Regions from separate parts of the Pseudoalteromonas sp. BSi20429 genome, predicted to be linked through region 3. Evidence: predicted binding sites of a transcription regulator. Region 3 holds the regulator's gene; each other region holds the start of a gene.
The links. Region 3 encodes LexA, which represses DNA repair genes until DNA is damaged. Its sites were predicted from a motif close to TACTGTATNNNNATACAGTA; they were not measured.
Positions count from the first base shown of each region.

Region 1 (8,352 bases), on a different contig from region 3:
AGCACCTTATGGTGGTGAAGATTTCCGTTCATCTCGTGGTTTCCCAGGCTACTTTTATGTGGATGGCGTTAAAACAATCGACCCTGACTGTCCTGCTGAAAATGCAACTTCAAGTGGTAGCTGTTTATTTGATTACGGCCCATATGGATATGTTGCCCCAGCATCTGAGCGTGTAGGCGCTATTTCACAATTTGAATACCGCTTTGATAACGGCATTACTGGCTTTTTAGAAATGGCTGTTCAGCATAACAGCTCTGTCGCTGCAGGTGCACCAACACCACTTGATGAAGATGCAGGCCTTACGGTACCCGCTAATCACCCAAACAATCCATTTGGTGAAGACATTCAAATTGGTCGTTACCGTACAGTAGATGCAGGCGCTCGCCAATGGGACATTGAGTCAGACACCTTACGCTTTGTTGCAGGGTTAAAAGGCGAAATAAACGATTGGAGCTGGGAGACAGCGGTACAAAAAGGTCGCAGCAAATCATTACAAACAGGCGATCGTACACAAGGCTGGGTACGCACCGATTTCTTACAACAAGAAATTGATGCCGGTAACTATAATCCATTCGGTGGCACATATAACGACCCAGCTGTAATTGACAGAATCACAACTAGCTTAGTGCGTCGCGGTGAGTCTCATATGACCTCTTTTGACGCTAACATTACAGGTGAAGCGTTTAGTTTTGGTGGCGAAGCTGTAATGATGGCCGCCGGTATTGAGTACCGTGAAGAAGATGTAAATGATATCCCTGATGATCAATTTCAACGTGGCTTAATATTTGGTACTGAATCAGTATCAGCTTCTGCTGATCGTGAACAATACGCTGCATATGTTGAGTTCTCAATCCCACTTGCTGAAAACCTCGAACTACAATTAGCCGGTCGTTACGATGATTATAGCGACTTTGGTACAACAACAAATCCAAAAATAGCTCTGCGCTGGGCACCGACTGATGAAGTAACGGTTCGTGGTTCTTGGGCGCAAGGCTTTAGAGCGCCTTCGTTAGCGCAAATAGGCTTAGGTCCATCACAAAAAAGCCAATTTTTTGTTGATACACAGCGCTGTGAACAAACAGGATTAGATTGCCAAGCACTTGATTACAACATTGAGTTCTCTGGTAACCCTGATTTACAAGCAGAAGAGTCAGAATCATGGAACGTGGGCGTTATCTGGGCACCAACAGCTGAGTTTGGTTTAAGTGTTGATGTATGGAGCATTACTCAAGATAATAAAATCGATGAAGAAGAATTTGGTCCTATTTATGCTGCAGAATGTGGTAACCAAAATAGTACCGTATGTGTTCGTTTAGCTCCTACAGGCGGAGCAAGCTTAGGCACAATACAAAAAATACACAGCACATTTAAAAATTTATCATCGCAAGAAGTGTCTGGTGTTGATGTTTCAGCAAACTATAACCACTCTCTTGATGACTTAGGTTTACTTAAATTTAATTTAGAGTGGGCATATCAAGATAAGTTTGAAAAAGATGGTCGTGATTACACGGGTGAATATGGCTACCCAGAGCATCGCTTTATTTTCTCAACCAACTGGGAAATTGGTGAGTTTAACACCAATGTAAATATCAGTTATGTAGGCGAATTTGAAGATACGCCTGATATCGACTTTGATGGCAATTTAGACTTTGATAGCAATACTTCACGTATGATTGACTCGCAAACGCTTGTTGATTTACAAACGTCGTACCGTATTACTGAATCAGCTAAAATATCTTTAGGTGTTAATAACTTATTTGATGAAGAGCCACCATTTGCAATTGGTGATGGCGATGGCGATTTATACGGTTATGCATCAGCTGTGCATAATCCTCGTGGCCGCTACTTGTACACTAAAGTAAGCTTTTCTTTCTAAATAAAAGACACAAAAAAACCGCCAATTGGCGGTTTTTTTATTTAAAACTAAGGGCTAAATTATAGCTCGCCTTCGTTTTCAGATAAGAACTTAGCAACGCCTTCAGGGCTTGCGTCCATACCTTTTTTACCTTCAGTCCAACCAGCAGGACATACTTCACCGTGTTCAGTGTGGAACGCTAGCGCGTCAACCATGCGAAGCATTTCGTCGATGTTACGACCTAGTGGTAAATCGTTCACTACTTGGTGACGTACATTGCCTTCTTCGTCGATTAAGAATGAACCACGAAATGCAACACCTGCTTCTGGATGCTCAACGTCATACGCTTTACAAATTTCGTGTTTAACATCTGCAACTAGTGCGTATTGAACTTTACCAATACCGCCGTCTGCAACAGCAGTGTTACGCCATGCGTTATGTGAGAATTGTGAATCGATAGAAACACCAATTACTTCTACGCCACGCTTTTGAAACTCTTCAAAACGCTTATCAAATGCAATAAGTTCAGAAGGACATACAAACGTGAAATCTAGTGGGTAAAAGAAGATAACTGCTTTTTTACCTTTAATTGTTTCATGAAGGTTATAGCTATCTACAATTTCACCGTTACCAAGAACAGCTGCAGCGGTAAAGTCTGGTGCCTGGCGGCCTACTAATACACCCATTTTATTCTCCAAATATTTTGAGTTTGTTTTCAATTGCTTTCGCAATGCTGGTACTTATATGGGCGCTAAAAATTAAAAACCAATAGCGAACACATATAATTAGTTGGCATTCTAAAGTTATTCACTACAAAAGAACAATCGCATTTAACGATGTGAGCAATCGAAAATAACGAACACTTGCAACTTGCACTAATCTGCTTGAATAATAGGTCTATTTTGAAGTGTAAATCACGCTGTAATTAGGTAGAGATTTTGACGTTACTGAAGAAGGGTTAATACATTAAATTATTTAAAAATTCATATATGTGGTATTAATTTTACAGGTACAAAAAAACCTGCAAATGCAGGCTTCTCGTTTAGATTTAATCCATTATATCTGAGGGCATATCGCCTCGGATTTTTTGCCAAATCTCACCTGTTTGATGACCGTATTTACGCATCATCGAAATAGCACCATCGTGCTCTTTATTTTCTGCCAAGATTGTTAAATCTTTATAAAACTGACGAGCAAGTTCACGAGTTCCAGCATCAGAGAAGTAATGACAACCAATCTTTGAATAAAAGCCTCTAAAACCGTTGAGTATTAATACATAAATACGGTTATTACCCGCAACGGCTAATTCATGATGAACTTTGTAATCGTAGTCAGCAAATGCCTGCGCAGTATCTTCTAGCTCATGACTTTGTGATAAAATTTCAATTACACGTTCAGGATTTAACTTAATTGCAGCACGTGTATAAATAGCACTAATATTAGTACGTGCAGATAAAAGCTGATCTGTCAGCTCAGGCATCTTGTCTTCATCTAAGCGCGCTAGTGTTTCAAGAATATTTAAGCCAGACGTTTCCCAAAAGTTATTTACTTTTGTTGGTTTACCATGCTGAATTGTTAACCAACCATCACGTGCTAAACGCTGTAATACTTCTCTCAAGGTCGTTCTTGTTACACCAATTAACTCTGAAAGTTCTCGCTCGGCAGGTAGAATTGAACCTGGAGGGAAATCGCCGTTCCAAATAGATTCAACTATATATTCTTCAGCAAATCCTGCTGGGCTTTTCGCTTTAAAAATTCTCATCCAGTTCCCACTCGAATTAATCAACACTCATCGTTTTACACGAATAACTGACTGATTGTACCAGACGAAGCATAACTAACAAGTAAAGTAATATATATTAATAAAGCAAATGAGTAGAAATTAAAGATTAATAAATAATAAATAATAAATAATAAAATTTAGGTTTTTCTAATATAGCTACAATGTATAAATATACAGAGCAATATTCATTGTAGGTACATTGTAATTATTGGTATTTTTTATTTACACCATACCTAGCTTAATCAACTTAAAACACATAAGTACATTAAAAAGGAACACCTATGCAACAGAGCGTTCTAACCGCAACTTTAAAGAATTGATTAGACAATGTACCATGTAGTATAAGTAAGCGATATAACTAAGCTTATGTATCAATGGGAACTAAGTAGAGCGTCATGTAGCCTCTGCTGAGGCTGCATTGAGTGGTCAATAATTTCATCTTATAAAAAGCGACTTCGGTAGCTTTTTTTTCCTTTTTGTTGCCGCATACATTATCCTAGGTCATAATCTAACGTCTTATTTAAACGCGGAATTTTTATGAACTGGCTTGCCCAATTACCCACCCAACGTACCCCGTGGCTTTTATTTACAGCTATCGTTTTTTTACTTGAAGTGACCGCCCTTTTCTTTCAATACCAAATGGGATTGGCGCCTTGCATAATGTGCATATATCAACGTACAGCCGTACTGGGTCTATTAGGCGCAGGAATCGTAGGTTCGACTAAACCACAGAGCAAAGCAGTTCGTATATTAGCGTATGTAATTTGGGGTGTATCGAGTGTTTGGGGATATTTAATTGCTCGCGAGCATATTGATATGCAAACCACCACGGACCCTTTTGCATTTAGCTGTGAGTTTGAACCAAACTTCCCATCGTTTATGCCGTTACATGAATGGATACCTAGCTTTTTTCAGGCGACCGGGGATTGTGGAAATATAGATTGGCAATTTGTTGGTTTGAGCATGCCTGCTTGGATGGAAATTATATTTGGGATTTTCTCACTAACACTATTTATTATAGTTATTGGCCGTTTATTAATTAAAAAGTCGATTTGATATGTTTACATTTTTTTCAAGCCAATTGGATGAGCTTAAGCACCTAAAGGTACGCAAGCGTCAGGACGTAATAGCACTTTCTTTAAGTATGTTATCGCCAACTGATAAAGTGTTACTACGTATTATTAAATTAATATTACTAAGTCCACTATTTTTAATATTCACGGTATTTAAAGGTTGGATATTAATCCCGTTTTTGATACTCGGCGGACTTTGCTACCCACTTTTAACAACACCTATTGAAATCAACTTTGCTAAAAAACACTTAAGCGATGCATTAAAACAATTTAATCAGGGCGCATAGCGCCCTGATTGTTATCTACTGCTATTAAAGTGAAATTTTCCCCTCTAATTTGGCTAATAGTTTTTTACCAATTCCTTTAACTTGCGATAAATCACTGACGCTTTTAAATTCGCCGTTTCCTTCACGATAATCCACAATTGCCTGCGCTTTTTTCTTACCTATACCTGGTAGCTTAGCAAGCATCTCTGCATCGGCATTATTTATACTAATTGTCTCAACTTGAGGCATTTGCTTAGTTACTTCCGATAGTTGTGCATATACGGTAGTTGCAGGTAGTAAGCATAGTAAGCTTATTATGAATAAATTTTTTAACGTTTTCATCAAACTTGTCCCTATTCTTCTTTTCTTAATTTTGAATGTTGCTCAGGAAAACCAAAAAGTAAGGAACTGAAAAGCTCATCATTTAAAGTGTACCTAAACGCATTATCACTATGATCCGAAATCCTGAAAATGCAGCTGGTACAACAAGTGATTGCTTAACTAAAGTAAAGTTACCGTTTTTTGTCAAATTTAAGACACCTAAAAATTAATACTTCGCGCTTGCAAATTTACGCCCAAACCATTACTGTACATAAAAACAGTAATCTAATGGTTTTTACAAACCACGGTGCCAAGCAATTTTGCAGGAGAAATCATGGCTGTTGTTGTTAAATATGTTGTAGAACGAAACGGAGTCGAGCGTATGACGTTTACTACCAAAAAAGAAGCTGATGCTTATGACAAGATGCTCGATATAGCAGAATCACTTGAGCTAATGCTAGAAAAGGTAGACGTACCGCTCAGTGAGCAACAAATTGAATCACTTGCTTTAGAAATAGCGAAAAGCAAAGATGACTTTATGACCATATTAAAGGGCGGCAAAGATCCAGTTGTTACCAAAGCGCCAGCAAAAAGTAAAAAGTCAGATAACGTTGCATCAATTGAAGATAACAACGATAAAAAAGCAAGTTAACTCGTAGATTGCCCTCTCCTCGGACGGGACAAACTAAATAAAAAAGGGAGCAACTTAGTTGCTCCCTTTTTTATTATACCAATTCGCTTAATTCAGTGATCTATTTTGAGGATGGAAAAACGTGTTGATAGCTAGGCAAAAAATTTGATATTTAGTTGTTCTAAATGATAATTTTTTAACGCCGGTAGCAACACGTTTAGCACCGCAAAATGATTAAGTACTATCGCGGATTGGTATTACTTACTACTCATTTTAAAATGAATAGTAATTGCTATTTAAAGCCCTTTTTCTACTTCATCAAATAAAGCAGTGATGTTTTGCTCTGGCTCTTTTGTTACTAAGCTAACAACAACAATTGCGATACTCGCTAAAATAAAGCCAGGTACTATTTCATACATAAAGCTACTTAAACTTTCACCATTAATAGTAAACGGACCATAAATCCAAACAAGCACTGTAAACGCACCTACTAACATACCAGATAAGGCGCCAGCAAAATTCATACGTTTCCAATAAAGACTAAACAATACAAGTGGTCCAAAAGCAGCACCAAAGCCAGCCCATGCATTACTTACTAGGTCTAAAATAGAGCTATCTCTATCGTACGCTAAATAAATTGCAAACAGGGCAACAAATGCAACGCTAATTCGACCAACAGTAACTAATTCAAAGTCGCTAGCATCTTTACGTAAAAATGTTTTATATAAATCTTCAGTCAATGAACTTGAGCTTACTAGCAATTGCGATGAGATAGTACTCATTATAGCAGCCAAAATTGCAGCTAGTAAAAAGCCAGCAATAAGTGGGTGGAACAATAACTCAGAAAGAATTAGGAAAATCGTTTCAGGATCTTCAACTACAATATTATTTTCATAAGTATAAGCAGCACCAAATATACCAGTACCAACAGCACCAAGGGCAGCAACAATCATCCATGTCATACCAATACGGCGAGCTTTAGGCATATCCTTAACACTACGTACCGACATAAAACGAACGATGATATGTGGTTGACCAAAATAACCTAAACCCCATGCCATTGCAGAAATAATACCTAATGCAGAGCCTGCTCCAATCCAGTTAAGCATATCTGGATTTACACTATGTAAAGTAGATTCCAGAGGTTGTTCAAGTAAAGAGTATGCAACAGTAGGCACTAGAATCAGCGCGATGAACATGATACAACCTTGCACGAAATCAGTTAAGCTAACCGCTAAAAAAACACCAAACAAAGTGTATAAAACAACAACACCCGTTGTAATGTATAAACCCACTTCATAACTTAGACCAAATGAGCTTTCAAACAATTTTCCGCCGGCTACAACACCAGATGACGTGTAAAGAGTAAAGAAGACTATAATCACAACAGCTGATACAACACGTAATAAGTTTGACTTATCATTGAAGCGATTTGAGAAGTAATCTGGGATTGTTATAGAGTCATTTGCTTTTTCAGTGTACACACGTAATCTAGGTGCAACTAACAGGTAATTTAACCAAGCACCAATCACCAAACCAATTGCTATCCATGTACTACTAAAACCAGTAACAAACATCGCACCAGGTAGGCCCATTAAAATCCAGCCACTCATGTCAGACGCACCTGCAGATAGTGCAGCAACACTTGGTGATAGATTTCGTCCACCTAACATGTAACCTGATACATCGCCAGTAGATTGCTTATATGCATATAGTCCGATACCCAACATTACAACAAAATATAATGCTAATGAAATAATCATTCCTGTTTCCAAATTAGCCTCCGCATAATTATTAATAACAGGCTCTTGATCCGAATATTGACTCTTAAAATATTATAATAAAGACACTATTAGGATAAAAACCATTCTCGCTGACTATATCATGCCTAACAATAAAATCTCCAACTTGTTGCTTCCAGCTGATACAAAAATACTCATGTTGAATAATTTTAAAGCGAATTGGTAAAATATAATAAATTAAATAGAAGAAACACCTTAATTTATAATGATAATTTATTAATCATGCAAATATACGTAATGCTATTTTGAATCTTTTTGCCATATATTAATACAATACCCAATTACATCACTCTTACGGAACTGTTTATGTATTTTTACGCTGCACGTCAACCGATTTTAGATAGAGATAAAAAACTTATCGGTTATGAGCTTTTATTTCGTGATGGCGTTGATAACGTATTTCCCGATATAGATGGTGACGAAGCAACAACACGACTTATAGAGGGTAGCCAGTTTAATTTTGGTTTAGAAGATTTAACCGACAATAAACCTGCCTATATAAACTTCACCCTAGAAACACTATCAAAGGGTTACCCTACACTACTAGGTAAAGACACTATAGTTGTAGAAATACTTGAAACTATCCAGCCTGGTAAGCGTTTATTAGCTATCGTTAAAGAT
Region 1 is NZ_BADV01000060.1:1,121-9,472, reverse strand. Features, by position in the region: gene P20429_RS07920 (TonB-dependent receptor) at 1-1,876, shown strand, start outside; gene P20429_RS07925 (peroxiredoxin) at 1,936-2,541, opposite strand; gene fadR (fatty acid metabolism transcriptional regulator FadR) at 2,904-3,617, opposite strand; gene dsbB (disulfide bond formation protein DsbB) at 4,176-4,694, shown strand; gene P20429_RS19650 (DUF6170 family protein) at 4,696-4,998, shown strand; gene P20429_RS07940 (ComEA family DNA-binding protein) at 5,023-5,319, opposite strand; gene P20429_RS07945 (YebG family protein) at 5,633-5,950, shown strand; gene putP (sodium/proline symporter PutP) at 6,226-7,704, opposite strand; gene P20429_RS07955 (EAL and HDOD domain-containing protein) at 8,038-8,352, shown strand, end outside.
Region 1: the regulator LexA is predicted to act here: its motif matches at 5,562-5,581, upstream of P20429_RS07945 (YebG family protein).

Region 2 (8,352 bases), on a different contig from region 3:
GACACTGAAACATTTGAAACCGATGCACGCTTTTCACCTAAAGGTAACTACGTATCGTTTATTCGAGAGCAAAACCTATTCGCTTTAGAGCTTGAATCAGGTAAAGAGATTCAGCTTAGTAAAGATGGCGGCGGCGTAATTAAAAACGGCATGGCCGAATTTGTAGCTCAAGAAGAAATGAGCCGCATGACGGGTTACTGGTGGTCAGGTGATGAAACTAAAATTGCTTATACCCGCGTTGACGAAACTCCAGTAAAAGAAGCTATCCGTAACGAAATTTACGCTGATGAAGTTAAATTATTTAACCAACGCTACCCGTTTACAGGTACCGATAACGTAAAAATTCAACTCGGTGTGGTTAAGCTAAATGACCAAAAAGTAGATTGGATTGATTTAGGTAAAGATGAAGACATTTATATCGCGCGTGCTAAGTGGCTAAAAGACGGCAATACACTGTCTTACCAATGGCAAAATCGCTCGCAACATAAATTAGAGCTTCGTTTTTATAACAGCGAAACTAAAGTCCAAAAAGTAGCATTAACCGAAAACAGCGAAACGTGGATTAACTTACATTTTGATCTTGAGTTTTTAAAAGACAAAAAACATTTTGTATGGGCATCTGAGCGCGACGGTTTTAAACACTTATATCTGTATCGCACAAACGGTCAACTTGTTCGTCAAATCACCTCAGGTGATTGGGCTGTTGATAGCTTAAAAGGTATTGATGAGAAAAAAGGCATTGTTTACTTTGCCGGTCGAAAAGATACACCGCTTGAAAGCCATTTATACAGCGCGCCTTTATTTAAAAAAGGCGATTCTAAACGTATTACCGAAAAAGGTCAGTACCACAATGTTGTGCTAGCAAAAGACAGCAAAACCTTTATCGATAATAGCTCGTCTGATAATAAACCAAACTCAGCAGCACTTCGTAAGGTTAACGGCGAATTTATTACATGGCTTGAAGAAAATAAGCTTGATAGTAACCATCCGCTTACTCCTTATTTAAGCGACTTAACAAAACCAGAATACGGCACAATTAAAGCCGAAGATGGCCAAGTTATGCATTACCGTTTATTTAAGCCTAGCAACATTACTGATGGCAAAAAGCACCCTGTTATTGTTAACGTATACGGCGGCCCGCATGCTCAACGAGTGACGAATAGCTGGCGCAGTAAAAACTTGTACTTTCAGTACATGGCGCAACAAGGTTACGTAATTTTTCAACTGGATAACCGTGGTTCGTACAACCGTGGTAAAAAGTTTGAAGATGCTATTTATAAAAACCTAGGCGTGGTTGAAGTTGCCGACCAAATTAAAGGCGTAGAGTTTTTACGTACACTTGATTACGTAGACCCACAACGCATCGGTGTTTATGGCCACAGCTACGGCGGCTACATGGCACTTATGACTATGTTTAAAGCAGGCGATTACTTTCAAGCCGGCGTATCGGGTGCTCCTGTAACCGATTGGGCTCTATACGATACGCATTACACAGAGCGTTATTTAGGTCACCCTGATACGAATGCTAAAGGGTATGAAGACAGCGCAGTATTTCCATATGCTGATGGCTTAAAAGGCCCATTAATGATTTATCATGGAATGGCTGACGACAACGTGCTGTTTACTCATTCAACTAAATTGTTTAAACAACTGCAAGATAACGAAAAACAGTTTGAAATGATGACCTACCCAGGCTCTAAGCACAGCCTACGTGGTAAACAAGTGCAAACACACTTACATCAAACAATTACAAACTTCTTTAATCGTCATTTTGATGTTAAATAAGCAAGTAAAGTAATAACAGACTAAAGGCTGATTGATAAATCAGCCTTTTTTTTGCATTAATGGGCGTTAAGCCTAGATTAAACTCTTTTTTTAGCTACGCTTATTCTATGCGCTAAAGCGCACACTTTTTGAGGATAAATGTATGCCTAGTCTACGTAGTTTTAGTATATTCCAACGTTTCTCGCTGCTCATAGCTATTGTTGTATTTGGGCTTATAGCGCTTAGTGTAGCCAGCCTAACTCACCAATATAGCTCTCTTAAAAACGAGCAGTACCTTAAAACACAAAATGTAGTAGAAACTGCGTACAGTATAATCGAGCACTTTTATGACCTTGAGCAAAATAATACTCTCACTCAACAACAAGCTCAATCGCAAGCACTTAATGCAATAAGAGCTCTGCGCTACGACAAAACCAATTACTTTTGGATTAACAATTACCAGCCAAAAATGGTTATGCATCCTATAAAACCTGCTCTTGAAGGAAAAGATTTAACCAATAATAAAGACCCTGACGGCAAAGCATTGTTTGTTGATATGGTTAATATAGTTAAACGCTCTGGCGAGGGATTTATTCCTTATAAATGGCCAAAACCAGGTAAAGAAAAACCAGTTGAAAAAATCGCATTTGTTAAAGGTTTTAATCAATGGCAATGGATTATTGGCTCAGGTGTTTATCTTGATTCAATTGACGAAGCATTTAGCGAGCAACGTAATCTAATAGTCGTCAGTGCAACAATTATGATTATTGCTGTTATTTTACTTAGTTACTTTATAGGCAAGAGCATTTTAATACCTACTCGTTTAGCAGCCGATATGATGAAAGATATTTCACAAGGTGAAGGCGATTTAACTCGTACATTAAATGAATCCGGTAACGATGAAATATCTGAACTATCACACTCATTTAATTTATTTGTTTTAAAAATGCGAGAGTCTCTTGTTCATGTATCACAAAGTGCAAACGATGTAAGCGAGCATGCGCATACAGTTGATGATTCAAGTAGAACAAGCCACTCGTTTATTGAGCTTCAAAACGATAGCTCAACCCAAGTTGCAGCTGCTATGGAGCAAATGACTCACCAAATACATGATGTAAGCCGTAACGCCGAAGCCGCAGAGCAAGCAGCTAAGGATGCAGCACAAAACGCATCAACGGGTAAAAATGTGGTTGCGCAAACAATTACAGCAATAGAAACACTCTCAAGCAACATAGAAACAGTCAGCCGTGTAACAGAAGATTTAGCCAACGAGAGCCATAATATAGGCTCTGTACTTGATGTAATAAGAAGCATATCGGAGCAAACAAACTTACTGGCATTAAACGCTGCCATTGAGGCTGCTCGCGCAGGAGAGCATGGCCGAGGATTTGCTGTTGTTGCAGATGAAGTAAGAACTCTGGCCAGTCGTACAGGGCAAAGTACCGACGAAATTCAAACCATGATCACTAAACTTCAAGAAGGTGCAAAAGCAGCAGTAGAAGCAGTTAAATCAAGCCAAGCACTTTCAGTTTCTACCGTAGATCAGGCGTCATCAGCCAATACTTCACTTAATGAAATAGAACGACTTGTTTCAATTATTACCGAAATGAACAGCCAAATAGCACGCGCCACAGAGCAACAAACTCAAGCTGCCGACGAGGTTAATTTACGTATTAATGAGCTATCTCAATCAACTGAGCAATCATTAAATAATACTAAACAGCTTACCGATGCCAGTGATAATCTTAAACAAAGTAGCCAAGAGCTTTCGAGCGTAGTTAATCGTTTTAAATTAGATTAATCGATACCGTTCTCATAAAATGCAAAAAGCCCTGAATTAACAGGGCTTTTTTATTGCATGTAAGTTTTTAGCTTACAAACAGTAACGTGCAAACAAGCTCGTTACTGATGCAGCCGTTGGCTTGCCATGCTGCCAATCACCGCCTTCAACACCGCTTCCTGCAATGTCCATATGCACATAAGGCAAAGGTTGCGCAGAGTCGTTACCGTGCTTATCAAGCCCACCAACAATAGCCATAAACGCCATAGGGAACTGATGTCCACGAGCAGTAACTGCAGATGCCGCATTATTACTAGAGAGTACATCGTCAGCTAGCGTGCGTGGTTTAATAAAGTCGTAATCTTCACGGCGAGAACGCGATACTTCTGCGCCATCGGCCCACAAATCTCCAAGGTCAGCTATTTGACGTGAAACACCTGCGCTACGAGCTGGACCGTTTTCAACATACGCACCGTAAGGACCCATTGCACGTGCCGCGTGACCCGTTAATGTAGCAACAGTAAACAACGTTGGGTTTATTTCGCCTTTAGCTAAATCTTTCATTTCGCTAAGCAGGTCGCCCATTGCTAAGCGCCCTTCTGCATCGGTATTACCAATGCGTACACGGATACCTTCGCGGCTAGTAATAATTTCATCTGGCACAAAACAATCCGAGCCAATAGAGTTACGAACAACAGCCAAGTACGATACTACTTTAACGCCTTTAGGCTGATAATCCGCAACAGCTTTCATAAAGCCCGCAACAGAAGCAGCGCCGCCTTTATCACGGCTCATGCCTGCCATATGGCCACCTACTTTTAAATCGGCGCCGCCTGTATCGTATACAAGACCCTTACCTACAAACATAAGTGTACGAGTAATTTCGCCCTCTGGTACATATTCAAGCTTAACAACACGTGGGTGATGACGCTCAACTGCATACGATGCACGAGCAACAGTGCTTAGCATTGGGTAGTTTTTATCAATAGCTGCAATATCATCAATTACGTCAACCGCAATGTTTGAGCCTTTAAATAAATCAACGCAGTAATCAGCAAAACGTGGTGGAGCCATACGCTCAGGTTCGGTGCCACATAAGTCACGCGCGGCATATTGGCCCGCAGCAATTGCATTAACAGCTTTAATTGTTTGCTCGCTTGCGCCAACTAAACCAATTTGAGTAATAGGTTCAATACTTTCACCGTGATATTCACGCGCTTCTAATGGCTGCCATAAGGCTTGGCAAGCGCCTAAATAAGCAACTTCTAAAGCATGCTGATAACGGCTATCGCCATTTAAATTTGGTAAAAATAATGCAGGGTTAACACTACCCGACGCTTTTGCTTCGTTAATTGCTAATTTAGCAGCATCAAAATAACGGCGTACATCGTCGTAATCTCTGTTTAACGGACCCGTTGGCGCAAGTACAACGCGTTTGTTTTCAATCACTAATAAAGTAACTTGTTTACCAATACGAGAATCAACTTTTGCTTGGTCTAAAATAGCATCACGTAATGAGTTATTTGGTAATAGAGAAAAGTCATCACTAATAATAATAAGCGCATCATGAGATGTGCATTCAAGGCTTGCACTAACCGCTTGAGGGTATGCCATAAATAAAGTCCTGTTAGAAAACATAAGCCCCTATTATCGTCGATTTAAATATTGAAGACCAGCAAGGTGCGATGGGCTAATTATACAACTTGCCAATAAATGGCAACTTGGGGTTACAGGCTTTACAGCTTAATCGAGAATACTCAGTTGGAAGTTTTGTTCTGGCTCGCTTTTAATGCCAACGCCTATGCCAAGTAATCTTACAGGTTGTTGTAGCCCTCGTTGATAGGCCTTAATAAGAAGTTGAATAAATATTTCTGTGTTTAGCTCGTGGTATGCCTGATCGGCTGAGGTCACTACAAAATTTGCAAACTTCACTTTAACACTCAGCTTATTAATACGGTTTTGTAATTGCTGTTTATTAAGCCTTAAAACTAATTCGTCTAACAATTTTGGCAGCTCATCTAAGCACTCTTGCAAACTTGTTTTGTTGTATTCGTAGGTATGCTCAACACTCAGCGACTTTCTGATGCGATCTGTTGACACTTTACCAACATATTCACCTGCACATTTTTGATAAAGCGACACACCAAAATTACCCACATGTTGCTGCATCCAGTTAACGCCTTTTTCACGTACATCCTTACCGGTATATAAGCCTTTTAAATTTAGCTTTTCGAGCGTTACTTTACCCACCCCCGGAATTTTCCCCAGCGGTAATTGCGCTAAAAAATCATCGACCTCATGAGGCAAAACGACAAATTGACCATTCGGTTTTTTTTCGTCGCTGGCTATTTTGGCAATAAATTTAATCGGTGCAATGCCTGCTGATGCAGTGAGCCCGGTGGCATTGTAAATATCGGCTCTTATTTGCTGTGCAATAAGTGTGGCACTGCCTTTACAAGCGGTGCTGTCTGTTACATCTAGGTAGGCTTCGTCTAAAGAAAGAGGTTCAACTAAATCTGTGTAGCGGCTAAATACTTCACGTATTTGATTTGAAGCTTCTTTGTATACAGCCATGCGCCCTGGGACAATAACTAAATCGGGGCATAATTGTTTAGCATGATAGTTCGACATAGCCGATCGCACGCCATATTCTCTAGCTATATAGTTAGCGGTTGAGAGCACGCCTCGTCGGCTATTGCCTCCAATAGCAAGCGGTACACATGCAAGTTTTGGATTATCTCGCATTTCTACTGCTGCATAAAAGCAATCCATGTCTATGTGAATAAACTTCTTCATCACCACAACAAAAACTGGTTATTTATACAGTCATTATTATAGAATCAAATGTGATAAGCAAGCCTAGGGCCTGTTTATCTTTCGAGGTTAAATTTGCAGCAGTATGTTTGGTATTTAGGCAAGGCAGAGCCTATGTAGTGTGGTTATTCCCCATAAATAGGCGATAACGTAGCACAAATGCCAAACATACGCTGCCCGAAGGGTTCTGCCTAGGGGCAATTTACTCTTTGTTGCCTACATGGATGTAGGTAAGGGGCGTGAGCAGGACGCGGAAGCTTTGCTCGGTTTTTACTTAGCCCACTAGGTCACAAGCCTCGCGCCGCGATTAAATAGCACCTAGATTGAACAAATTTTAATCCTGAAAGGTCAACAGGCCCTAGTTAGCGATTAAAAAAATCGCTTATTATCTTTTGATTCTTTATAACCACGTAGCCAATACATAACCTCAAATAAAAATCCTGCCAACATTAAAATGATAGCGCCAGATTCATTCCCCATCGCGTAACAGGTAAAAGAGGCTATAAAAACCAAACAAGCTAAGGACCAATTAATTATATTCTGCATATTATTACCTTTGTGTGTGTTTTTGTGTGTCTGTGTAATTTAACTGTAGACCTAAAATTAAACAGGTACAATCATCTTATAAAAAAACATGCCATTAATTACCTTGAGCTCGTAACACCATGTTGATAATCTAAGTACTTTGAAAATCAAGGGCCAATAAATAATGCAAACGTTTAAAGATCAGCACCCTATTCATACCGATATCACCGTAGCATGGGCTGATATGGATGCCCTACAACACGTAAATAATGTAGTGTATTTACGTTACTTTGAAATAGCCCGAATCGACTTTTTAAATAAAATAAATCTGTTCGACACAATAAGCCCAAACGGTGTGGGCCCAGTAATAAGCGAAAATAACGTTCGCTATAAACGCCCAGTAACTTTTCCCGACACACTCACTGTAGGCGTTACAATTACAGATCTTAAAACAGATCGCTTTACCATGAACTACACCGTTTACAGCCATGCACAAAAAGCAATAACGACTACGGGTGCATCTAAAGTTGTAATGTTTGATTTTACTACAGGGCAAAAAGCCCCAATCTCCGAGCCTCTTTTATCGGCTTTAATCAGCCATGCTCAAAACTAATTTAGTTAAGGAATTTTTATGCAATACAACCCACTAGGTAGCAGTGGCGTAAACGTATCTCGAGTGTGCCTAGGGAGTATGACTTGGGGTAAACAAAATACTCAAAGCGACGCTGATGAACAAATAGCCTACGCGCTAGAGCAAGGCGTAAACTTTATTGATACAGCCGAAATGTATGCTGTACCTCCTTCGCCAGAGACCTATGGTAAAACCGAGGAGATTATTGGCGATTGGCTATCGCGTAATCAGCAAAAGCGCAGCGATGTGGTACTTGCTACAAAAATTGCAGGCAATGGATTATCGTGGGTACGTGATGGTGGCAATATTACGCGCCAAACGGTAATAGAAGCCGTAGACGATTCACTTAAGCGCCTTAAAACCGACTATATTGATTTATATCAGCTGCATTGGCCAAACCGCTCTACCCCGCACTTTGGCAGACAGTGGCCCGGCACTCTTAAATTTACCGACGTAAATACACAAGAGCAACAAGCTAGTATGCTTGATATTCTAGAAGGCCTTAATGAATGTGTTAAAGCAGGTAAAATTAAGCACTGCGGTTTATCTGACGATACGCCATGGGGTATAAGCCAGTTTTTAAGTTTGGCCAAAGAGCATAACTTACCGCGTATGGTATCTATTCAAAATGAGTTTAGCTTAGCGCACGCTAAAGACTGGCCGTATTTAATAGAACAATGTGTACACGAAGATATTGCCTACTTACCGTGGTCGCCTTTAGCAGCCGGTTTATTAACGGGTAAATACCTAAACGGTGCTCGCCCAGAAGGATCTCGTTGGACCTTCATGCAGCGTAACGGTATTTTTAGAAATACACCCAATGCAGAGCAAGCAACTA
Region 2 is NZ_BADV01000023.1:59,844-68,195, reverse strand. Features, by position in the region: gene P20429_RS14540 (S9 family peptidase) at 1-1,785, shown strand, start outside; gene P20429_RS14545 (methyl-accepting chemotaxis protein) at 1,928-3,565, shown strand; gene P20429_RS14550 (leucyl aminopeptidase family protein) at 3,638-5,158, opposite strand; gene dinB (DNA polymerase IV) at 5,288-6,340, opposite strand; gene P20429_RS14560 (thioesterase family protein) at 7,068-7,496, shown strand; gene P20429_RS14565 (aldo/keto reductase) at 7,515-8,352, shown strand, end outside.
Region 2: the regulator LexA is predicted to act here: its motif matches at 6,353-6,372, upstream of dinB (DNA polymerase IV).

Region 3 (8,352 bases):
CATGAAAACCAGTCAATAAAAAGAACGTATTACCGTAAATACCCGCATCTAGCGTTAGATTAAGGTCATTATATGCATGCATGTACTCCTCAACTTGCAGCCCTAAAAAGCAAACACCCAACAAAATAGTAGCGCCTAAAAAAACTTTAAGTGGAGTGCGTTTATTGTTTTCCATCGCTACATGGGCAAAATGTAAAGTAACTGAGGAAGTAAGCAGTATTAAGGTATTTATAAGCGGTAAGCCTTGCCAGCCCATAGCTTGAGTAGTTTCGCCAGCAGGTGTTGAAACTAGCGGCCAAACGGCTTCAAAAGTAGGCCATAAAACCTCGTTAGTCATTGCATTATTGCCTGCGCCTCCAAGCCAAGGTACCGACAATACCCGTGCATAAAAAAGCGCACCAAAAAAGGCCATAAAAAACATAACTTCAGAAAAAATAAACCAGCTCATACCTTGTCTAAAAGAGCGATCCATTTGTGCTGAGTACAAACCTTGGTCCGATTCACTAATTACATTTTTAAACCAGCTAAACAACATATAAACAAGTACAACAATACCGGCATAAAGCAGATAAACCCCGCTACCACCTTCTTTACCTACACTCATAACAGTCAAGCCTGCCCCTACTGCAATAAAAAACAATGCAACAGCACCTACAATAGGCCATGGGCTATGCTCAGGTACATAATAATGCTCATATTCTTGATTCATTCTATTTACTCCTAGTTTCACACTAGTTTAAAAAGCTAGTTATTACTTGCCACCAGCTGTTCACTAATATCAAATACGGTATAAGATAAAGTTAATTCTTCAATATCGCTTGGCAATGCGGTATCAACATAAAAAAGTAATTTAAATTCAAGTTCTTCCCCTGCTTTTAGAGGTTGCTGATCAAAGCAAAAACAGGCTATTTTGTGTAAATACTTTGCCGCTTTACCTGGCGAGACTGATGGTACAGCCTGCATTACTTTATCTAGGTTGCTGTTATTTTTAGCACTAAACATTACTTCACGCATTGCACCGGGTTTTACCACTACACTGTATTCTTTTGATTTAACTTCAAACGGTGCACCACTTTGTGCGTGAGTAGTAAAGCTAACGCCGACTTCTCGGTTTTGTACTATTTGTGTACTTTGCTCTGCCTGCTCAAGCGAAGGTTTTCCATTAAGCCCTGTTACATCACAAAACACGTCATACAAAGGTACTAAAGCAAAGGCAAAGGCAAACATGCCTATGCAAATAAGTACCAAACGTTTGAGTAGCGGTGCGTGTGTCATTACTTAATTACCGGCGGCGTAGAAAAAGTATGATATGGCGCTGGAGAGTCAACTTCCCACTCAAGCCCTTCTGCCCCTTCCCATACTTTTGCAGGCACTTTATCACCGCCACGCGCGCATTTAATTACCACAGCTACAAACAACAATTGCGATAAACCAAAGGCAAATCCACCAATACTTATGATTGCGTTAAAGTCGGCAAATTGAAGTGCATAATCGGGAATTCGACGCGGCATACCGGCAAGCCCTACAAAATGCATAGGAAAAAACAGTACGTTCACACTCACCAGCGATAGCCAAAAATGCCATTTAGCTAGCGTGATATTAAACATATTGCCCGTCCACTTGGGCAGCCAGTAATAGGCCCCCGCCATTATCGAAAATACAGCCCCTGTTACTAATACATAATGAAAATGCGCCACTACAAAATAAGTATCGTGGTACTGAAAGTCAGCAGGTGTAATTGCCAGCATCAACCCCGAAAAGCCACCTAAGGTAAACAGCACAATAAACGCAATACTAAAAAGCATTGGCACTTCAAAAGTTATTGAGCCTTTCCACATTGTGGCAACCCAATTAAATACTTTTACTCCTGTAGGTACCGATATAAGCATGGTCGCGTACATAAAAAACAACTCGCCAGCGACCGGCATCCCAGTGGTAAACATATGATGAGCCCATACAATAAAGCTCAATAGTGCTATGGAGGATGTGGCGTATACCATTGAGGCATAGCCAAAAAGTTTTTTACGAGAAAAGGTAGGTACTATTGTAGATATAATGCCAAAGGCAGGAAGAATCATTATGTATACTTCGGGATGGCCAAAAAACCAAAAAATGTGTTGGAACATCACCGGGTCGCCACCGCCTGCGGCATCAAAAAAGCTGGTCGCAAAATACTTATCGGTAAGTACCATAGTGACAGCGCCTGCAAGCACTGGCATTACCGCTATTAATAAAAAGGCAGTAATTAACCACGTCCATACAAATAAGGGCAACTTCATCCATGTCATGCCAGGGGCACGTAAGTTCACTATGGTTACAATCACATTGATTGCGCCCATTATTGAGCTAATCCCCATAATATGTACGGCAAATACAAACAATGCAGTATTATCATTACTGTATGTTGTAGACAGTGGTGCATAAAAAGTCCAACCAAATGCAGGACCCCCACCAGGCATAAATAACGATGCCAATAGGATTAAAAACGCAAACGGTAAAATCCAAAAGCTCCAGTTATTCATTCTTGGCAATGCCATATCTGGCGCGCCAATCATGAGTGGTATCATCCAGTTAGCAAGGCCTGTAAAGGCCGGCATAACCGCACCAAACACCATAATTAAACCATGCACGGTGGTCATTTGATTAAAAAAGTGAGGATCGACCAACTGTAAACCTGGTTGAAATAATTCAGCTCTGATCACCATGGCCATTCCACCACCAATTAAGAACATGGTCAGCGAAAAAATTAAATATAAACTACCTATATCTTTATGATTAGTTGTGTAAAGCCAGCGTTTAAAACCTTTAGCTGGGTGATGAGCATGATGAGCTTCATTGGCGTTAGGTTGTTCTACTATGCTACTCATTAGTTCGCCTCCACTTTGGCATCAAGTGCTGCCTGTATTTGACTCGGTTGAATAACATCACCCGTATCATTACCCCACGCATTACGTTTATAAGTAATAACCGCTGCTAATTGCTTTATAGATAACTGTTTGGCAAATGCTTGCATTGCCGTACCGGGTCGCCCATGGGTAACTACATCAATGTGATCTTTTATATCGCCAAGCACTATCGGGCTGCCTTTAAGTGCAGGAAATACACCCGGTAACCCCATGCCAGTAGGCTGATGACATGCAGCACAATTGGCCATATATACTTGTTCGCCTAAAGTCATTAATTCTTCTTTCGGGAGGGTTTTATCAAGTAATGCGGCATCTGCTAATACTGCTTTTTGTTTAGCTTGCTTTGCATCTGCAAGCCACGTTTTAAAATCAGCCTCAGATTTAGCGACCACCACAACGGGCATAAAGCCATGATCTTTACCACACAACTCAGCACATTGGCCTCGGTAAGTACCTTCTTCGTTTATGTTCGTCCATGTTTCGTTTATAAAGCCGGGATTCGCATCTTTTTTAACTGCAAAATCAGGTACCCACCAAGAGTGAATAACATCGTCAGAAGTCATTAAAAATCGTACTTTTTGATTTATTGGCAGTACGAGAGGTTTATCAACCTCAAGTAAGTAGTTAGGATTTTTATCTGCAAGATTCGCTATTTCATCTTGCGGGGTAGATAAAATAGAGTAGAACTCTACATCTTCACCCATATATTCATAATGCCATTTCCATTGCGAGCCTGTAATTTTAATAGTGAGATCAGCTTTGCTGGCATCTTCCATTGCAATTAGAGTTTTAGTGGCTGGTACTGCCATAGCAATTAAAATAACAAACGGGATTGCAGTCCAAAGTATTTCTACTTTAGTGCTTTCGTGAAATTGGGCAGGTACAGCCCCTTTAGATTTACGGTGATGAATAAGTGCCCAAAACATAATTGCGAACACTATCACCCCAATCACACAACATATTATAAATATGGTCATGTGCAGCTGATATACATTATTGCTTATATCGGTTACGCCTTTGCGCATATTGTATTGGCTGTTAGCCAAAACTGGGTGCGAAAAAACACATAATATAAGCCACAAGGTAGAGGTCAGTTTACCCATGTGACGGCTCCTTTGATGCTATTGCGAATGCAAAGCGAAGAGGCATACGGCTTAAACGCCAATTCGTTATTTTTATTTTTTTAGTCAATCTCATTTAATATTGATTGGTTTTGCTGCGCCAACAACGTGTTTGTGTATATTGTGTGTTCTCAAAACTAAAAAGCTGTGAGTTATTATTAGCTCAGCACATTAATAATTAGCTAAAAAATGAACAACAAGCAAGTTTTAGTATAAAAAACAACCAGGTGATATTGAGTAATTAATAAAAAATCAGTAACCAACTAGGTAACAGGAAGTTCAAAAGATGAGCAAAACAAAGGGGTTTAACGCATTCGGAGGGGGAAAATATAAGTGCAAAAAAGTTTACAGCTTAAATTGTCAGTGAGCTATTTATGCCCTATTTTTAGTGCGAATTTAAAGCAGAAAATGCGTACTAATTAGTACGCATTTATAAAACTGCTTGTTTAAAAGCTATTTTTAAAGTCACATCCAATCAGCGTTTCTTATAACGCCAACGGCTAAGCCTTCAATATTAAAAGACTCATTCTCAAGATCTACTTCAATAGATTCAAAATCGTCGTTTTCAGCATGAAGTAATACTTTACGACCCGCTTTCTCAAGACGTTTTACAGTTACGTCTTCGTCTAGGCGGGCAACAACAACTTGCCCGTTTTCAGCGGTTTGAGTACGATGTACAGCAAGTAAATCACCATCCATAATACCAATATCTTTCATGCTCATACCGTTAACGCGTAGTAAAAAATCTGCAGCCGGTTTAAACATTAATGGATCGATTTTGCAGTGACTTTCAACGTGCTCTTGCGCCAAAATAGGTGAACCAGCAGCAACACGCCCTATAAGCGGTAAACCTAATTGTTCTGGCTCTTCTTCTTCAATTAACTGAATACCACGGCTTGCACCTGGTTTCATTTTAATTGCGCCTTTTTTAGCAAGTGCTTTTAAATGTTCTTCAGCAGCATTGGCACTTTTAAAACCTAATGTTTGCGCTATTTCAGCACGTGTAGGAGGCATACCAGTGTCTTTAATAAAAACTTTAATTAGTTCGAGTATTTGAGCTTGGCGGTTCGTTAATGGTCGCATACAACTGGTTTTCCATACAGTACATTTAACTGTGAGTATATACAGTTAAATAAAAATCGCAAATTTAAATTAAGCCTTAAAATAGCCAAAGTAATTTCACTTGTGTACATTTTAGGGATATAACTAAAGCTAGGTTTATAAATGATTAAAAAAGCAAAGGAGTCATTATGAGTATTTGGTACCAGCCCATCACTTTAGAGCTGTGCAAGCAGTTAGAACAAGGCATTGATGGCCAAGGAACATTAATGAAAACCATGGGAATAGAAGTCACTGAAATTGGTGATGATTACTTAGTAGCCACTATGCCGGCAATTCCTGAGCATCATAACCCAATGGGAATGGTTCACGGCGGTGCTAACGTTGTACTTGCCGAAACAGTTGCCAGCTATGCAGCTAACTTTGTTGTCGATTTTACAAAATTTTACTGCGTGGGGCAGGAAATTAGCGCAAGTCATTTAAAAGCATCTCGCAACGGCACTTTAACAGCAACGGCAAGAGCGTTTCATATTGGCAAACGTAGTTCAGTGTGGGAAATAAAAATTACAAATAGCCGCAATGAGCTGTGCTGCGTATCAAAAATGACCGCAGCAGTCGTAGAGCGAAGGTAGTTACTTTTCGATTGGGTAAATTGTAATTTCCATACCCGCACCAATCGCAGATATACGTAGTAATGTATCTGCATCTAAGGCTTGATTAAAGCACTTAGGGGAAGTGCCTGATTCAAAACCAATATCAAACGTTCTACGTGAACAGCTTAACCATTGCTTTAGCGCGTTACGCGAACACGATTCAATAAGCTCACATATATGGTTTATTGCTTTGTCAGGCGTGTTTACTACACCTGTTGCTTCAATACGCGCTAATTGACGGTATTCGTCTTTGTCATAATGTAAAATCGTCGCGACTTTTTTCAAGTCTGCCACTAGCAAACTAATATCTTGCTTTGATTCAAGCTCAAGATCTACATTTAAAAATTGAATTTCCGACATCGTTTCGTATTTATCCTCTAATAATTTCATTGCAAACTTTAACGCAGTTTTACCGTTATACCAAATCAACTATGCTCTATTAACCACTTTATATAGATATTTCGCAGCTTTTAAGTATTTTTTAGCGTTTAAAGCTAGCTGGATATCAAACACTCAGCTCAATTAAACAAATAAGTCATGTTAGCAATTTAAGTGTAATCTTTTTTATTTTTAAATGATTACAGTAAGCTATAGTTTAAACTGCGACAAAATGTCGCAGTAACTAATCCCATTAATGTAATAAACTAGCCTCTAAAAATAATAAGACTAAAACATGAATAAAAAAATATTTAAGTATGCTCGCAAGTTACATAAATGGCTCGGTTATTTGCTCACATTACAAATTTTAGCTTGGCTATTAGGCGGTTTAGTCATGAGCGCTATTCCTCTTGATAAAGTTCATGGGGAGCATCTTGCAACACGTACTCTTAATAACCCATTTACGCAGGCTGATTATGTTGCCTCCCTTGACGATATTGCATCTCAGGTGGTTAATCCAACACAAATAATTTTTGAGAACTTTTTAACCACACCTATAATTACAGTAATAAATAAAGATGAACAGCAAAGCTTTAACGGTATAACAGGCCGGCCTTTTGAGCCGCCAACTAAAATACAAATTACCGCAAATGCTAAAGCACACTTACTTATTGATGCTCAAGTGACAAGCGCTGTACTGCTAAAGCAAGGTATGCGAGAAGTTGGATATAAAACCAATGTTTGGCAGGTACAATTTGACGACACATTTAACACAACACTGTATTTGTCAGAAAATAACGGCAGAGTTGTCACCGTTCGCAGCACACTATGGCGAATTTTCGACTTTTTTTGGATGTTACATATTATGGATTACGATGAGCGAGAGGATTTTAATAATCCGCTGCTTATTAGTTTTGCAGCAACCAGCGTACTTTTTTGCCTAAGTGGAATATTACTACTTATGCAAAACATACGACTAAAACGATTTATCCGAATTAAAAGTAAGAATAAATCAAAGTAGTCATATTGGTTTTTAAGAACTAGCGCACTTTCACCAAAGAGTAAATAAGCCCTAGGAAGTACCCAAGGGCAGATTTTATTCCAAGTGTTTAAATCGACTCAAATGTCGCTTTAACATTTCGTTTTCGAAAATCAACTCATCACGCTCATCCAGCAATTGTAAAACTAAAGCTATTGCCGACCAATCTAACGAAAAGTCATGTTGAATACGGGCCGCTTTTTTAACTAAGGTCACTGCAGATACCGTAAATTGCCACTGCGTAACATGCTTCCCCTCAATTGGAACCGCAATATTGTGCTCAACTAGCTCATATAAAATTGCTTCGCTAATATCACTACTCAAACATAGCTCTTTGCTAGTAAGTAAATCATCTTTTTGTGTCACGATAATTTGCATTATGGCTTGCTCCAGTTATTACGGGGATCAAAGTGAGCTTTTTCGGCTAATTCTTCCCAAAGTTTTTTACTGGTATCATCAACAGATGTTGGATTAACAATTTTAAGCACAGCAAATAAATCACCTTTGGCTTTTTTACTCATTAATCCCTTACCTTTAATACGCAAGCGTTGACCAGACTGACTATTAGATGGAATAGTTAATTGGATTTTGCCTGCCAACGTAGGTAAATTTATTTTTGTACCAAGAGCCGCTTCCCATGGTGCAAGAGGGACGACTATATTTAGGTTATGACCTTCAACATCAAATAATGGGTGGGGCACTAAACTAATTTGTAAGTACAAGTCGCCATTTTGCCCGTTCGCTGACCCTAATCCGCCTTGCCCTTTTAGTCGAATTCGTTCGCCATTTACTGAGCCTGCGGGAATTTTCACTTTAAGTGATTTTTTAATTTCAGAGACACGACCACTACTATCTCGCTGCGGTAACATAAACTCAACAGGCTTAACGGTATCAACTAAAGTCTCTTCAAGAAAAATCGGGAACTCTATTTCCACATCTTGTCCTTTTTGCGCGCGAGCGGCGTTACTTCTGCTCTGCCCGGAACGATTGAATCCACCGGCGCCGCCAAACATTGAATTAACAAAATCAGAAAACTCTTGATCGGTTTGAGGATCGCTTTGCTGATAATTACTTTGCGATGAGGCATTGTTACCACCATAATTACCTTGCTGTTGACGAGCACGATTTTGTTGATGACGACGTAACTCGTCGTATTTAGTGCGTTCTTCTTTGTTATGAATGACTTCGTAAGCTTC
Region 3 is NZ_BADV01000071.1:11,560-19,911, reverse strand. Features, by position in the region: gene P20429_RS06010 (cytochrome c oxidase subunit 3) at 1-709, opposite strand, end outside; gene P20429_RS06015 (cytochrome c oxidase assembly protein) at 745-1,275, opposite strand; gene ctaD (cytochrome c oxidase subunit I) at 1,275-2,867, opposite strand; gene coxB (cytochrome c oxidase subunit II) at 2,867-4,009, opposite strand; gene lexA (transcriptional repressor LexA) at 4,493-5,110, opposite strand; gene P20429_RS06035 (PaaI family thioesterase) at 5,278-5,718, shown strand; gene P20429_RS06040 (hypothetical protein) at 5,719-6,099, opposite strand; gene P20429_RS06045 (membrane protein) at 6,413-7,138, shown strand; gene P20429_RS06050 (chaperone modulator CbpM) at 7,214-7,534, opposite strand; gene P20429_RS06055 (DnaJ C-terminal domain-containing protein) at 7,534-8,352, opposite strand, start outside.